3 regions of the Exiguobacterium sp. s161 genome follow, and region 1 is predicted to be linked to each of the others. Evidence: riboswitches for the same ligand, from Rfam matches in the RefSeq annotation. Region 1 holds a riboswitch; each other region holds the start of a gene.

The links. A riboswitch is a leader RNA that binds a small molecule or an ion and turns the genes downstream of it on or off. The one in region 1 is predicted to bind S-adenosylmethionine.
Region 2: it holds a riboswitch for S-adenosylmethionine, as region 1 does, so the genes downstream of both, metK (methionine adenosyltransferase) here and KNQ14_RS11560 (amino acid permease) in region 1, are expected to answer to the same signal.
Region 3: it holds a riboswitch for S-adenosylmethionine, as region 1 does, so the genes downstream of both, KNQ14_RS13725 (2,3-diketo-5-methylthiopentyl-1-phosphate enolase) here and KNQ14_RS11560 (amino acid permease) in region 1, are expected to answer to the same signal.

Annotation. Positions count from the first base shown of each region.
Region 1 is NZ_JACSNH010000004.1:70,004-75,517, reverse strand. Features, by position in the region: gene KNQ14_RS11580 (MFS transporter) at 1-228, opposite strand, end outside; gene KNQ14_RS11575 (CBS domain-containing protein) at 255-710, opposite strand; gene KNQ14_RS11570 (MarR family winged helix-turn-helix transcriptional regulator) at 893-1,315, shown strand; gene mmuM (homocysteine S-methyltransferase) at 1,384-2,319, opposite strand; gene KNQ14_RS11560 (amino acid permease) at 2,294-3,697, opposite strand; SAM riboswitch class I at 3,775-3,876, opposite strand; gene KNQ14_RS11555 (ketopantoate reductase family protein) at 3,913-4,830, opposite strand; gene KNQ14_RS11550 (GntR family transcriptional regulator) at 5,013-5,514, shown strand, end outside.
Region 2 is NZ_JACSNH010000001.1:530,651-536,164, forward strand. Features, by position in the region: gene ytkD (RNA deprotection pyrophosphohydrolase) at 1-214, shown strand, start outside; gene KNQ14_RS02555 (alpha/beta hydrolase family protein) at 186-950, shown strand; gene KNQ14_RS02560 (EAL and HDOD domain-containing protein) at 1,118-2,371, shown strand; gene pckA (phosphoenolpyruvate carboxykinase (ATP)) at 2,603-4,171, opposite strand; SAM riboswitch class I at 4,406-4,532, shown strand; gene metK (methionine adenosyltransferase) at 4,661-5,514, shown strand, end outside.
Region 3 is NZ_JACSNH010000006.1:21,139-26,652, reverse strand. Features, by position in the region: gene KNQ14_RS13740 (1,2-dihydroxy-3-keto-5-methylthiopentene dioxygenase) at 1-503, opposite strand, end outside; gene KNQ14_RS13735 (methylthioribulose 1-phosphate dehydratase) at 520-1,140, opposite strand; gene KNQ14_RS13730 (2-hydroxy-3-keto-5-methylthiopentenyl-1-phosphate phosphatase) at 1,137-1,796, opposite strand; gene KNQ14_RS13725 (2,3-diketo-5-methylthiopentyl-1-phosphate enolase) at 1,793-2,983, opposite strand; SAM riboswitch class I at 3,054-3,155, opposite strand; SAM riboswitch class I at 3,361-3,464, shown strand; gene mtnK (S-methyl-5-thioribose kinase) at 3,543-4,709, shown strand; gene mtnA (S-methyl-5-thioribose-1-phosphate isomerase) at 4,706-5,514, shown strand, end outside.

The DNA.
Region 1 (5,514 bases):
CATGACGGCGTTATAACTTGTAAATAAGAGCGTTACTTCACTTTTTGATGCTTCTAAATTCTCGGCAATCGTCGGTAAGACGGGATTGACGAGCCCCATTCCCATGAATGCTGTGATACTGGCGAAAAAGACTGCCCAGACAGCAACCGGTTGATGGAATAATCCATGTTTGCTTTCTGCTAATACCGTTTCCGGCTCAAGCGTCGTTGTTTTTTCAGCAAGTGCCATAGTGTCCCTTCTTTCTATTGAATGTGTTACATGAACTGTTTAAACGAATGGCGGATGACGTCGCCTCGACTAATGATCCCAACAAGACGTCCTGCTTTCAGAATCGGAAGCTTTTTAATCCGTTTTGCGCCGAGCGTTGCTGCAATCTCTTCCATTTCTGTGTCAGCGTCCGCAGTTACGACTTTCCGGCGTGCCAGTTCCATGACAGGTCGATTCAAAATATGACGAATCCGATCTTCATAATCTTCTTCGTCTCCTTTGATGACATCTACATATAAGAATGTATCGACGATGATGTCCTTGTGTTTTCCGATCGCGCGCATGATATCTCCGTCACTGATATACCCGACTACCTCTTGCTCAGCATTAATGACAGGTACGCCGCTAATACCAGATTGAATGAATCGTTCGATGACCGTCCGAATCAGATCTGTATCGTTTACTGTGATGACCTCTTGTTTCATCGACTCATAAGCTTTCATCTGAATTCTCCTTTGTCGTTCATTTCTCATATGAAAAAGTTGTATGATACAATTAAAAGAACAAAAATGATTGTATAATACAACTACAACTCTGTCAAGCCTCCTGCTTTTCGCATTGACAGCTTATCCACATTGGGTAATCATGAGGGACAGAGAGACTTTTTTGAAAGGGGAGATACCCGATGTCTCAACAAGCACTCGAAACCATTGAATTGGAGTTAGCGATTCTGATCCGGCGCTTGACGACAGCGACGGCAGACAATCGTAATTTGGATCGTGCTTCCTACCTCTTACTGCGACAACTAGCGGATTCCGGCAACGTCGGTGTCAAAACACTTGCCCGTGAACTCCAGCTTGATGTCTCGACCGTCAGTCGCCAAGCTGCAGCGCTCGATCAAAAGCAACTCGTGGAAAAAGTAAAAGATCCGACAGATGGTCGTGCCTTCTTCTATCATATTACGGATAAAGGACAAGAAGAGCTCACGATTTACCGGACAGCACGTCTCGCGAGCATCGAACGTCTCCTGACGGATTGGCCATCGGACGATGCTGAAGATTTTGGACGTCTGTTGCAACAATTCAACCGTGCCTTGCGCGAGCGTTAACGAAATTACACCATTTATAGGAACGGAGGCGAAATCAATCGATTTCGCCTCCGTTTTTTCGTCATTATTCATGATGTATGAGTAACCTGACAAACTGAACGAATTTGTGCGATGTGTTCGGGTGACGTTCGGCAACAACCACCGATCAATCGTGCCCCTGCCTCATACCATGTCTTCGCGACGGTTTGGAACGATGTACACTGATTCGTACCTGACCACGTTTTTGCGACCGGATCATAGACCTCACCGGAGTTTGGATAGACGATGATTGGCACATCCGTCAACGCCTTGAGGTGACGGATAAAGTCGGTCGCGTAAGATGCCGGAAAACAATTTGCACCGATTGCTGCGAGCTGTGGATGTTGCCCAATTGTCTCGATGCACGTCGCAAGTGCCGTTCCTTCACTAATGTGCGTCGCATCTTGAAGCGAAAACGTCAGCCAAGCGGACACTTCCGGATACGTTTCGAGAATCCGGAACAACACGACAGCTTCCTCGAGCGACGGAATCGTCTCGAATGCTAGCAGATCAGCCCCCGCTTCAATCAACGCTTCGATCCGTGGCCTGTGGAAGGCTTCTAGCACATCCACTGACACCCCATAATGACCGCGATACTCAGAACCATCTGCTAAGTAGGCACCATAAGGACCCACTGATCCCGCGATCAATGCGTCACTCTTCCCGATACGCGTGCGTGCGCTTTGCGCCAAGGTGACCGTTTGTCGAATCAGCGCCTGTGCTTCCTCTGTCGTGATATGACGTTGCTTGAAGCCTTCGATACTTGCTTGATAGCTTGAAGTGATGGCGACATCAGCACCTACTTCAAAGTAATCACGATGGACACGCTCGATCTGTTCCGGTGCTTCGATCAAGAGACGTGCTGACCAAAGCGGGTCGTTCAGATCGAATCCCTTCTGTTCAAGTTCGGTTGCAAGGGCACCATCTAAAATGAGAAAGGGAACTTCCTGTAATCGTTGATCAACTGGATTTTTGATTCGGTACATCTTCAACACTCCGTTTCTGAAAAGAATTCGTGAACGCATGAACGACATAACAGATCACGATGAATGGAATACCACAGTACAAGGCAATTCGTTGTGTCGGATCAAATCCGATACCAATCAGAGAAATCAAACAAACGACGAAAGCGGCGATCGGTACGAATGGAAAGAGTGGTGTGCGATAGACCAATTCGTCGACCGTATGCCCTTCACGAAGAAATTGCTTCCGGAAGCGATACTGGGCCACACTGATACACATCCAAACGACGACGACAGCAAGACCGGAAATCGAGACGAGCGCGATATAGACACTCCCTGCTGCATAGATGCTAGACAGCAAGGCAAGTCCTCCGCCAAGCATGCTGAATAATACGGCTCGAAGTGGAACCCCACTTGGCGTCACCTGGGCGAAGAAGCGTGGAATCATGCGTTCGTTCGCAAGCGACCAGAGCATCCGAGAGGCGGCGTAAAGTCCAGAATTCGCTGCCGACAAGATCGCTGTCAAAATGACGAAGTTCATCACGTCTGCTGCGTAGGGAATTCCGATTCGTTCGAACACGGCGACGAACGGACTTTCGAGTACACCTTTCCCATCCGTTGGCAATAAGACGGCTAATACGATGATCGTACCGACGAAGAAGAGGACGAGTCGCAAAATCGTCGTTCGGATCGCAAGCGGAATCGTCCGTTTCGGATCGACTGCTTCACCCGCCGCGACACCGATTAGTTCCGTTCCCGAGTAAGCAAAGTTCACGGCAAGCATCGTCATGAAGATGACGAAAGCGCCATTTGGAAACAACCCGCCTTCGGTTAACGAAGAAAAGAATGGAGCCGGGCTACCATCTTGCAGTGGAATAAAGCCGACGATCGCTCCCGCACCGAGTAAAATGAAAGCAATGATTGTCACGACCTTAATGGCGGAAAACCAAAACTCGACTTCAGCGAACACGCGAACCTTCAAGACGTTGATACCAAGGATCATCGCAGCGAACAATGCGCTGAACACCCATACAGGAATCGACGGGAACCAACGTTGCATTAAAATGCCTGCTGCCGTGAATTCTGAACCAAGGGCGACCGTCCATGTCAGCCAGTAGAGCCAGGCCACTGTATAACCGGTGCCGGGTCCGATGTACTTCGTTGCGTACTTATGGAATGATCCGGTTTCCGGCATGTGCACGGCGAGTTCACCGAGACTTAACATGACTAAGTAAACGACGACGGCCCCAATCAAATACGATAAAATCGTTCCGACACGTCCTGCTTGTTCCAACGTATAACCTGTACTTAAAAATAATCCGGTTCCAATGACACCACCTAACGACAGCATGATCAGATGACGTGATTCCATCTTGCGTCGAAATGCTCCGCTCGTTTTCATGAATCCATTTCCTCCTCATTCCACCTATTTCAAACAAAAAACGCATCCTCACGGATGCGTCGGTCGACAATTCGGAAATCTTATCGATCGGGTGCAGCACCCGCAGGAATTAGCACAGTATCTTTCGACCTGTTGCTGAGGTTTCATAGGGCCAGTCCCTCCACCTCTCTGGATAAGTATGTAATTGTTCCTAACCATATCAGAATGCAGATAATTCAGTCAACAGGCATTTCCCGATTTTTTTGATAGATCCATAAATTAGATTCAATCAGTTGAAGATGACGTGAAGAGCGTGTTTCGAGCAAAGTACTAAAGAAATGTTTCACTTCGACGGGCTGACCCTTTTCCATGTCCCGTAACATCGATGATTTCATCGTGTCTTCCATTGCATGCATCTGCTTCAGCAAGACCGCTTCTACATCGTCATTAAAGACTGCGCCTTGTTCTTCCATCGCTCGCTTCGCTTCCTTCATGACGTCTTGAATCATCTGATGACCAATTGGGTCCTTGCGAATTGGACCGATGGCAGAGCGAAATAGTGTCGTCACGCCCGCAAATGTCGAAATGAAGAGGTACTTTTGCCACATGTCATCCATGATATGCATCGAGTACGCCATCGGTGCCTTCGCTTTCGCAAAACGTGTTGCAATCTCCTCTAAACGCGCTGTTGGTTTACCGGTTCGTGAACCAAACAATAGCCGATGCGACGGGCTTGTCTGTACAATACGCCCTTCTGCATCAAGCGTCGATTCAATGAAGCAAAGTCCGCCCAGTACTCGATCTTCTCCGAAGACTTCTGTTAACCGTCGTATATGCTGCATGCCGTTCAACAAAGGAATGATGTACGTCTCGCTCGAAACAAATGGCGCAAGATCCTGTAGGACATCATCCAAGTGATAGGCTTTCGTCGAAAGTAAGACGACATCAAATGTGTGATTCAGTCGCATGTCTCGTGTCACTAACTGAGGCGTGATCATAACATCACCATGAGGACTAGTGATCTGTAACCCTGTCTTTTGTAATTGTTCATAGCGCTTCGGACGAACAAGGAATGTCACCTGTTCCCCTTGCTCAGCAAGACGTCCCCCGAAATAACCTCCAACTGCTCCGGCACCTACGACTAAAACATGCATATGCATTACCTCCTTTTTAACTAATCGATTCGTTACTTACTCCTTCACCCTAACATATCGGAAACCATTTTCCTGATTCCTGCTTGAATCACTAAAATGTAAGTTAAGCGTTTGCATTTTAGAAAAAAACGTTTATACTAACTTGTATACAAGTATACTCACTTTAGAAATCAGGTGATTCCATGTCAGAACTGTTATACCCCTTGAAGTGGTTAGCAAAAGCTTCCGCTGGAGATCGTGTCGCACACGAGCTACGGATGCGCATCATTTCAGGAAAGATTGAAAGCGGTACCATTTTATCCGAAAACAAATTAGCCTCTGATTTTTCAGTCAGTCGCTCGCCCGTCCGTGATGCGTTAAAGGTCCTTGCATCCGAACAATTGATTCGTCTCGAACGAATGGGAGCGGTCGTCGTCGGTTTGTCTGAGCGCGACATTCAGGAAATCTATGATGTCCGGCTACTCATTGAAACGTTCGTCTTCGAACGACTCGTCAAAATCGAACGGGCAGAACTCGTCCGTGAACTCAGTAAAATTCTCGAAATGATGAAAGTTGCCATCAAATACAAGGATGCCGATGAATTCTCCTTCCAGGACGTACTGTTTCACGAAACGATCATCCGCTCGATTGATCATGGATATGTCAGCATGATTTGGCAAAATCTCAAACCGGTCATGGAAAGTT
Region 2 (5,514 bases), on a different contig from region 1:
AGTTGCCGGAAAAGGCGATACGATCATCAAAAACATCTACTTCGCGCAAATCGGATCATTGTCGTCTCATCTTGCCGTGGATGAAACGGACGGTGCTTTTCTATTCGAGGAACTCCCTGAACGTCTCGATACGAATCGACAATACAGTTTCATGATGAAGGACCGTGTCCTTCCGGAGACGCTCCGTGTACTTAGCGAACGCCGATTGGTTTGAACTTCCGCGGCAAGGTCCGTTTCGGACGTTTCGGATGTTTTATACCACAGCGGACGGAGAACGGGTCGGTGCCTATATCGTACTCCCGCAAGTCGCGAACGGTCAGGGAATTCTCTACTTGCGTGGTGGAACGCGTTCGATCGGAATGGTCCGACCGACTCGATTGCTCGCGTTCGCACAGGCAGGCTTTTTTGTCATGGCACCTTTCTATCGAGGGAATCTAGGCGGCACGGGAAAAGAAGACTTTGGACATCACGATATCGAAGACGCCTGCAGCGCCTTTGACTGGTTACAGCAACGTGTCTCGCATGTTCACGCATTTGGATTTTCACGTGGTGGACAGATGGCACTGCTCCTTGCGCATCACCGTCCAGTCGCTCGAACGGTTTCCTGGGCAGGGGTGACGGAGTTGACGTGGACGTATGAAGAGCAGAAGACGATGCAAAAGATGCTGCGGCGATACACGGGAGGTACACCAGATACGGTTCCTGATGAATACGCGGTTCGCTCGCCGCTCCATGTCGAACCTCAAGGTGAAGTGTTATTGATTCACGGTGCGTATGATGAGAACGTTCGTTTACGCCACGCGACGGCTTATGCCGCACGTCATTCCGAAAAAACGACGCTTCAGACTTACGCCTACGCGCATCAATTTCCGATTCATGACAAGTTGCGTGTGACGCGGAATGTGTTGAATTGGTTTGAGACTGGTGTATGGAATTCAGATGAAAGATGATAGTTCAAGCAGTACGACCGATGTCGTGCTGTTTTTTTGTGTTACGGAAAATGGCATAGAATTAAAAAATAAGAACATTGATATGTTGTAAAAAACAATAATCTCCTAAAAAGTAAACTTTGATATAATAGATGACATCTGAGAAGAATAGAGGGGGCATGAGAACGATGGATATCTTATTAGCACGTCAACCCATCGTTAATCGAGTAGGTTCGATTGATGCATTTGAACTATTGTATCGTTCGATTGAACAAATCAGTGTGTTTGATGGTGATTTAGCGACGATGGATGTTTTGACGAATACACTTGTTCATATGGGAGTAGATCATGTAGCAGAAGGCAAGAAGCTATTTGTTAATTTCACGGCAGAGCTGTTGAAAAGTGACTTGATTCATTATTTGGATCCAAGCCAATTCGTCATTGAAATTCTAGAAACAGTTGAAATCGATACAGAGATGCTGTCTGTTCTACATAGTTGGAAAGACGCGGGCTTTACGTTAGCACTCGATGATTTTGTGACGGATTTACTTCGACAGCATGGAGCGGAATTGTTTGAGTTGATCGATTTAATTAAAATCGACATCGAGGCGATTTCCCCTCGTGAGCAAAGTGCTATCCTCCATATTGTCCGTCGCAATTATCCTCATATCCGAATGCTTGCCGAGCGTGTCGAAACGCACGAAGATCATACACGTTGTCTTGACATGGGATATGACTGGTTTCAGGGATATTTTTATGCTAAACCGATGTTGATGAAAGGAAAGGCGGTCCCACCGCAACTACCGGTTTTGTTAAAAATGCTGAAATGGCTTGATACGGATGAAAAGTACGATGAGGTCGTTGATGAGATTGAAGCGAATCCCTATATTAGTATTCAAGTGTTACAGCTGATCAATTCTCCAGGAATGGGTTTACGCAATACCGTCAGTTCCGTTCGTCAAGCGATTTCACTGCTTGGCTTTTCGCAACTCAAAAGTTGGATTTCGTTGATTGTTTTACGTGAGATGAAGCTTGCTAGTCCTTATGAGTGGTCAAATGAGTTATTACGGTCCTCTTTACACTGTGCGAAGCTCTGTGAACTCTTTGCTACCGAAACACGAACACTACAACCGGAGAGTGCTTACATGATTGGCTTGTTATCGCACATCGATGCGTTATTATCTGTTGATATTGACGATATCATCGATCAATTGCCACTCGAAGATTCTCTGAAGATTGTTCTACAAGGAAAGGATCATCCGTTTCGGGATTGTTTAGTGCTTGCGATTAGTGCAGATCGAGGTGATTTTGATCAGTTTGAACTGCTGAGTCAGCGTTTAAATGTATCACTTCCGCGAGCATATGCCTTACTGACGGAAAGTCAAGAGTGGCTCATGCAGCGAGAAAAACATATTCAAGAAGAGTCAGACTCGATCATATAACTAAAAAAGAGTTTGAAGACTTTTTTTCTAGACATAAGACGACGTGTAATCATTCTCTTAACTGAGTAGGATTACACGTTTTTATTCGTCTCGAATCGCCTAATAGGAAGAATTTCTAAGGATTAAGGAGTAACTAAAAAATCTGAGTCCGTGAAGATCGGACTCAGATTTTTTAGTGAAATGATGTAAATTCAGTGTCTCTCTTTTTGATGAAAGTCAGAAAACGCTACTTTATAGGCGTGGACCAGCTGACTTGATCGCATCCGTCGCACTCTCGAAACGGAGGAAATTGTTCTGGAATTTCTCAGCAAGCGAACGCGCTTGTGTGTCGTATTCGTCCGGATTCGACCAGACGCGTACCGGGTTGAGTAACTCACTTGGAACACCAGGAACTTCAAGCGGCATATGAAGTCCAAAGATCGGGTGTTCTTCTGTTGGAATCGTTGCAAGTGTGCCGTTAACGGCAGCGTTGACCATCGTCCGTGTATAGGATAGCTTCATGCGGCTACCTGTTCCGTAAGCACCGCCTGTCCAGCCCGTGTTGACGAGATAAACGGTAACACCATGACGATCGATCAATTCGCCGAGCATCGTCGCATATTTTTCAGGCATCAGTGGAAGGAATGGTGAACCAAAGCATGTCGAGAACGTTGCTTCCGGTTCCGTGACCCCACGTTCTGTCCCAGCGAGTTTTGATGTATATCCTGATAGGAAGTGATACATCGCTTGTTCTTTCGTCAATTTGCTGATCGGAGGCAAGACACCGTACGCATCAGCTGTCAAGAAGACAATCGTCTTCGGATGACCAGCGCGTGACGGAACAGCGATGTTATCGATTGCCGTAATCGGATAAGCAGCACGCGTATTTTCCGTCAACGATGTATCATCGTAATCAGGATGACGGGCTTCGTCGAGTACGACGTTCTCAAGGACGGTTCCGAAACGGATCGCGTCAAAGATTTGTGGTTCTTTTTCACGCGATAGATTGACCGTCTTCGCATAACATCCCCCTTCGATGTTGAAGACACCATCGTGCGACCAACCATGCTCATCGTCACCGATCAATTGACGGCTATCATCGGCTGAAAGGGTGGTCTTACCAGTACCAGATAGACCGAAAAACAAGGCGACGTCGCCTTCGTGTCCGACGTTTGCCGAGCAGTGCATCGAAAGGACGTTTTCTTGTGGCAAGAGGTAGTTCATGACGGAAAAGATCGACTTTTTGATTTCTCCAGCGTATTCCGTTCCACCGATCAAGACGATTCGGTGTTCGAACGACATCGCGATGAACGTCTCGGAGTTCGTTCCGTCAACGGCAGGATCTGCTTTGAAATGTGGCGCGTAGACGACCGTGAACGGTTCGAAGGCAGCCACTTCAGGATACTCGCGTAAAAAGAGTTGTTTGGCAAACAGGTTATGCCAAGCATATTGTGTGAGCACACGGACCGGAAGGGTGAAGTGCGTATCTGCTCCAGCAGCAGCTTCTGTGTAATAGAGATGGTCAGCTTCGTTCATGTAACGAAGAACCTTTTGCAACAATTGTTCAAATTTGTCTCCATCCATTGGTTGGTTGACATGACCCCAATCAATGTGAGACTCGCAGGAAGAATCACGGACGATGAACTTATCTTTTGGTGAACGACCTGTAAATTTCCCCGTTTCTACAGATAATGCGCCGTTCTCAGCAAGGACACCTTCTTCGTTTCGAATCGCATGTTCGACAAGTTCAGCAACAGATAGTTGTTTGAACACATGCTCTTTCTTGAGTAGTTCTTCGATATTCAGGACCGTCATCGGCATCCTGACCCCACCTTTCCCCTACGTTGGTTTTGGCTCACTGCATTTAGTATGACACATTTATTATATATGACATACTAAAGGGAGAGCAATCATTTTCTAGTGCTGATTTCTATTTATCTGGAAACGCTTTCAGCATTAACAGTTTAACATCTCTTTCAAAAAGTTTCGACTAGAATTTGAAACCTTGCTTGACAGAGTAGTTACAACTTTATATCATGTAATTCGTAACGGATACTCTTATTCTGAGCAGGTGGAGGGAACAAGGCCCGAAGAAACCCGGCAACCGTCCTACATTAATTCACATATTAATGAGGGAAAAGGTGCTCTCCTGAAGCGAAGTAAACACTTCGAACGATAAGAGGGTAAAGGAAGAACGCACAACCTTTCCCTGACCATTTTTTGGACTTGGAAAGGTTTTTTTCATTTTACCGTCCCACTCAACTAGGGGAAATGAGTACACCGTCAAATTCTTTTTTGGGAGGGTCATACATGACAAACCTTAATCGCCGACTATTCACGTCGGAGTCAGTCACTGAAGGTCATCCAGATAAAATCTGTGACCAAATTTCGGATTCAATTCTTGATGCAATCCTCGCAGCGGATCCAAACGCGCGTGTTGCGGCAGAAACTTCTGTTACAACAGGTCTCGTTCTCGTTGCAGGTGAGATCACGACATCGACTTACGTCGACATTCCAAAAGTCGTCCGTGAAACGATTCGTGAGATCGGTTATACACGCGCGAAATACGGTTTCGACGCGGACACATGTGCTGTATTGACATCAATCGATGAGCAATCAGCAGACATCGCTCTTGGTGTCGACCAAGCGCTTGAAGCACGTGAAGGTAGCATGTCTGATGCAGAAATCGATGCAATCGGTGCAGGAGACCAAGGTCTCATGTTCGGTTACGCAACGAAAGAAACGCCAGAACTCATGCCACTTCCAATCTCGCTCTCACACCGTCTCGCACGCCGTTTGGCAGAAGTGCGTAAAAACGGTCAACTCGACTACCTTCGTCCGGACGGAAAAACACAAGTCACGGTCGAATACAACGAGAACAACGAGCCGGTTCGTGTCGATACGATCGTTATCTCGACACAACACGCAGAAGAAGTCACGCTTGAGCAAATCCAAGCTGACTTGAAAGAACACGTCATCACACCGGTCATCCCGGCTGAATACATCGACGCAGCAACGAAATTCTTCATCAACCCAACTGGCCGTTTCGTCATTGGCGGACCACAAGGAGATGCTGGATTGACTGGTCGTAAGATCATCGTTGATACGTATGGTGGATACGCACGCCACGGCGGTGGAGCATTCTCAGGTAAAGATCCAACAAA
Region 3 (5,514 bases), on a different contig from region 1:
GGAACCCAGCCGTCTGTCGTGACGAAGATCCGAACAGCAACGACTTTACGATCGTCTTGAAGCGTAAAGTAGTGGCGTGTGTTAACAGGAACGGAAATCAAATCACCAGGATTGAGTTCGATATTGTAGTAGCCGACCTCTTCGTCTTTGATCGCGAAGACGCCATGACCGCTGACGATGAAACGAACTTCATCATCCGTATGGTGATGTTCTTTCTGGAAGTTGACGAGCAACTCATCAAGGTTCGGTGTCGTATCCGAAAGTGAGATGATATCAGCTGTCTGATACCCACGACGTTCTGATACGTCTTTGATTTCAGGAGCGAACGTATCGAGAATCGTTTGTTTGTCTGCATCCGTCAGTGTGAAGTTCTCAACGAGAGGCGCTGGAAGTTTCGAAACGTCCCACTGTTCGTAAAGAACGCCGCGTGACGCAAGGAAGTCAGCGACTTCCGTTTGATCCGTATACCGTGTGTTTGTTTCTTGGAATAAGACTGTTGCCATGAGATGATTCCTCCTTTTAATGAATGGATTGACGGCATGATTGCAACGTCAACGTGTAATTGAATAAAAACTCGAAGGCTTCGAGGTGTTTCTTTGCTTCAAAGGCGGTCGGTGCCCAGACCGTGATCCCGTGATTGCGGATCAGGACGGCACCACTATCCGCTGTGACATGAGGTGCAAAAGCAACGGCAAGCGTCGGGATGTCCGCATGATTCGGAATGATCGGTACCGTGACCGTCGCATCCTCTTCCCAGTGTCCGAGTGCCTTGATGATTTCTTGACCGGAAAAGGTGATACTGCCTTGATCGCCATAGAGTTCCGAAATCACATTGTTCGCAATCGTATGGACATGCAGAGAACAACCGGCGTCCGTTCGATTGAACACTTCGACATGGAGCAATGTCTCAGCGGAAGGACGCCCGGATTGCTCACCAATCAATTGACCGGTCGCATCGACATGAACGAAGTCGTCAGGAGTCGTCTGCCGTTTATCTTTTCCGCTTGCCGTCACAAGGAATTCAACCGGGACACCGGACGTCCGAATGGCGAGATTGCCACTCGTACCAGGGAACCAATCGCGCGCCGCAAGCTCTTGTTTGATGGCGCGTAGCTCTTCATACCGTCGCATGAATGTCATGTTGTCACCTCCGCTCGTGTTAAATCATGAACGATATCGTGGAACGTCTCAAACGGTGTATAGGCGATATCGTTCTCTTCACACAACGTGATCAGATAATCACGGGCATAGACACGATCCGCTTGTTTCGCGAGTTCGAAGTCCGTCACCGAGTCACCGATGACGATGATGACGTCATCGTCTTTGCGCAATGCCCGGGCAACGGACGTTTTACAACAGCCGCACCCGTTCGTGCAATGGGCATCGCAGGTGTTTGGCCAATCGATATGGACGAATGGACCACTGAAATCGGCGACGTTACAGTAAATCTGTTCTTGTTCAAGCAATGGCGCTAAGATCGGTTCGACGAAAAAGTCCATTCCACCGCTGACGATCGAAAAATCGATTCCTTGACGACGACTGTACTGAAGTAACTCCGAAAATCCGTCGCGAATGACTGCACGCTCCAACAAAAAGTCAAGATAGGCTGTTTTTCCGTCAGACGGCAGAAGTGCGAACATTTGCCCGACACCACTCTGAATCGATAGCGTCCGGTCGAGTACGCCGCGTTTCAACGGTTCGAAGTCACTCGCTGGCGCAAATTGTTGCATGAGTGCGATGATATTATCTTGCGTCGTCACCGTACCGTCGAAGTCACAAAGAATCCGTACGGTCATGACTTGATCCCCCAAGCGTCGAGGGCGATCCGTAATTCTTCATGACGCGATGCTGCCGCCGATAGGGATTCATTTGCGAGTGCCGCATCGAGTGCCTGACGGAAAGCAATGACACCAGCCGCAGCACCTTGCGGATGACCATGTACGCCGCCGCCGGCGTTGATGACGGAATCGATACCGAAGTCCCGTACGAGTTGAGCGACGAGTCCAGGATGAATACCAGCTGAAGGAACCGGGAAGATCGATTTCGTCTGACCGAGACGGGTCGCTTCGACCGCGATGCCACGGGCGACATCCTTTGGCAAAGCGACATTGCCGTAAGGAGACGGGAATAGCGTCAAGTCTGCTCCAGCAGCACGCGGTAATGTGCCGAGTAAGACAGGGGCAGCGACTCCGTGATTCGGGCTAGCAATCAACGCACCGCTATATGCTGGATGATTGAAGATCGGAACGTTGATTTCCGGATCACTCGCCAGTTCGCGTAAGACGTCGAGTCCGTATGTGAAGGTATTCAGCAAGAAAGCAGTCGCTCCAGCATCAATCAATCGCTTGGCTTGATCCTTGAGCGTAAAGACGGGACCACTGAGTGTGATCGCATATAACGCACGTTTACCGGTCCGGTGGAAGTGAGCATCGATGACCTCACGTCCGATTCGTGCCCGGTCAATCGTCGGTGTCAACGGATTGTCGTATAGGATCTCATCGTCTTTGACGAGGTCAATCCCACCAGCGAGTTGTCCTTCGAGTTGATCACGAAGGAACGATAAATCCCGTCCGATGACTCCTTTGAAGATGCTCATTAATAATGGGCGATCTTCGACACCAATCAAGGAGCGGACCCCTTCGATCCCGAATTTCGCACCTGGAAAGTCCGACGTAAATGTATCGGGTAATAGCAATTCCGTTAGTTTGATTTCACCGTCGAGTGAGAGTTTCCCGAAGACGGTCGTTAGAATCGCAGAAAAGTCGCGCGATACGTTATGTTCCGGGTAACGAATCGTGATATATCCTTTGCCATCGCGCTCTTCGGTATGTACGACTTCCCCTTTGAACGAGGCGAGTTGTTGTTGTTCGAGATGATTCAGTTCCGTCCAAGAACCGACTGTCAGACCAAGCGCGAGTTGTTCAGCGCGTTGCTCGAGTCGATCACGGGCAGTCAATTGATAAGTAGCAGTGATATAAGCCATGTCTTTCCTCCTTCAACAAAAAAATGGTCTCTCGTCAGCGACAAGAGACCATGAATGATTCGAACGTGGACTCTTATCTGTCAGCTTAGTAGCTGCAAGAATTAGCACCGTGCCAAAAGGTCGGTTGCTGCGACATCGTAGGGCTTGTCCCTCCGTCTGCTCTTGATAAGAATTGGATGAAATTGTGAAATCTAATTGCAATTTTTACATGAGAATCGCTACTTGTCAAACTATTTTTAGAAAATTTATTTTTTTGAAAATACTCTTTCTATAGATGGCATAAAAATGATATCCGTTTCTGCTTGATTTCGATTTGACAGCGAGGAAGTCGATTGCGTAAGATTCAAATCAATATCACACACGACAACTACATACGACTCTTATCGCGAGTTGGCAGAGGGAATTGGCCCGATGACGCCGCAGCAACCGACCACTAGGCACGGTGCTACATCCAACAGACGTTTCGTCTGAGAGATAAGAGGACGCAGTGACTTTTCTGCGCCTCTTTTCGATGACGAAAAGAGGCGCTTTTTCGTGTATCACATAGGGGGAAACTGAGATGACATATAAAGCATTCACAGAACAGGACGCGATTGATCGTGTTCGGACATTAGGACTGATCGGCGACGGAACTGTCGAAGCAGAAGAGATTGGCGACGGGAACCTCAACCTCGTCTTTCGGATTCGAGAAGGCGAACATCGCTTGATTTTAAAACAAGCATTACCATATGCGAAGGTCGTCGGGGAGAGCTGGCCGTTATCGCTCGAACGAGCGTGGATCGAGCAATCCGCACTCCGTGAATTCGCACGGCATGCCGTACCGTTCGTGCCGCGTGTTTTTCATGCTAGTCATGAAGAGGCGTATACGGTCATGGAAGATCTTTCACATCTGACGATCGTTCGAAGCGGTTTACTCGCAGGTGAACAGTATCCGTTGCTTGCGGAACATATCGGTTCTTATCTCGCTCGGACGTTATTCCATACATCGGACTTTGCACTTGGTCCGGTTGAAAAGAAACGTGTCGCCCGAACGTACTACAATCCAGACTTGTGCGACATCACGGAAAAATTAATCTTCACGGATCCGTTTCATGACGCGGAAACGAACGAGATTGAAGCCGGACTCGAAGAAGAGGTGGCACGTCTATGGGCAGACGATGAGTTGAAACGCGAAGTCGCAAAACTCGAAGCGCTCTTCATCACGAAAGGAGATGCATTGCTGCACGGCGATCTACATACAGGCAGCATCTTCGCCTCGGCGACGGAAACGAAAGTCATCGATCCAGAATTCGCCTTTTATGGTCCATTCGGATTCGATGTCGGGCAGTTCATTGCGCATCTATTCTTCGCAGCATATCCGGATTACCCTACACGACGTGACGCCCGAATCAAGGATATCGATACGTTCTGGCTGACGTTCGCTTCAACGTTCCGTGCATTATGGGAACGGGAAGCCGTCGAACCATTCCGGACATCGGGGCTCGTCGACGATGTATTGAGCACGATCTTGCAGGATGCCCTTGGCTTTGCCGGTTGCGAATTGATTCGGCGGACGATTGGTCTTGCACCGGTCGCTGATTTAGAATCAATCGATTCAACGACGGAACGCTTAGAGCGGAAACGTCACGCTCTTCGTCTAGGAGCGGCGTTAATCAAACGCCGTACAGAATGCCGGACATTCGATGATTTACGAAACTTTGACGTAACGGAGGAACTCAGCCGATGACTACATTCGTTCAAAGTATCCGTTACGAAGATCGTATCTTGACGATTCTCGATCAGACACGTCTACCGCAAGAAGAGCACTATGAAGTCATTGCTGATCTCGCGCAAGCGGTTGAGGCGATTAAGCAACTGCGCGTTCGAGGCGCACCTGCGATCAGCTTATTCGGTGGATTCGTGCTCGTTCAAGAAGCATACCGGTTTGAAGCGGCGCTTCCGGTCTACAAGCAAGCCTTGCTTGAGACATCGGCGACGTTACTCGCGACACGACCGACGGCCGTCAACTTGCGAAATGTCCTCGATCAATTGAATCCAATCATTCAAGACGGGACGTCGGTAGAAGAGATTCGCGAACGGTTGGAAAAACGGACGGTCGCCTTATACGACCAGGATGCGCAGACGTCACGTCAAATCGGGATTCATGCACTGGAATTGTTCCAGTCAGGCGACCGGATCCTAACGATTTGTAATGCTGGATCGATTGCGACCGCTGCTTATGGAACGGCACTTGCGCCGTTCTACATCGCAAAAGAACGCGGCATCGAATTATCCGTTTTTGCGAGTGAGACGCGACCGTTACTGCAGGGAGCACGATTGACGACATGGGAGCTGCAACGTGCCGGCATCGATGTCACGTTAATTACGGACAACATGGTCGCCCATACGCTGAAAGAAAAACAGATCGATGCGATCATCGTCGGTGCCGACCGCATTACACGAAACGGAGATACCGCGAATAAAATCGGGACGTTCCAATTGGCATTGCTCGCGCAAGCTTTTGGTATTCCGTTTTACGTCGCAGCACCGCT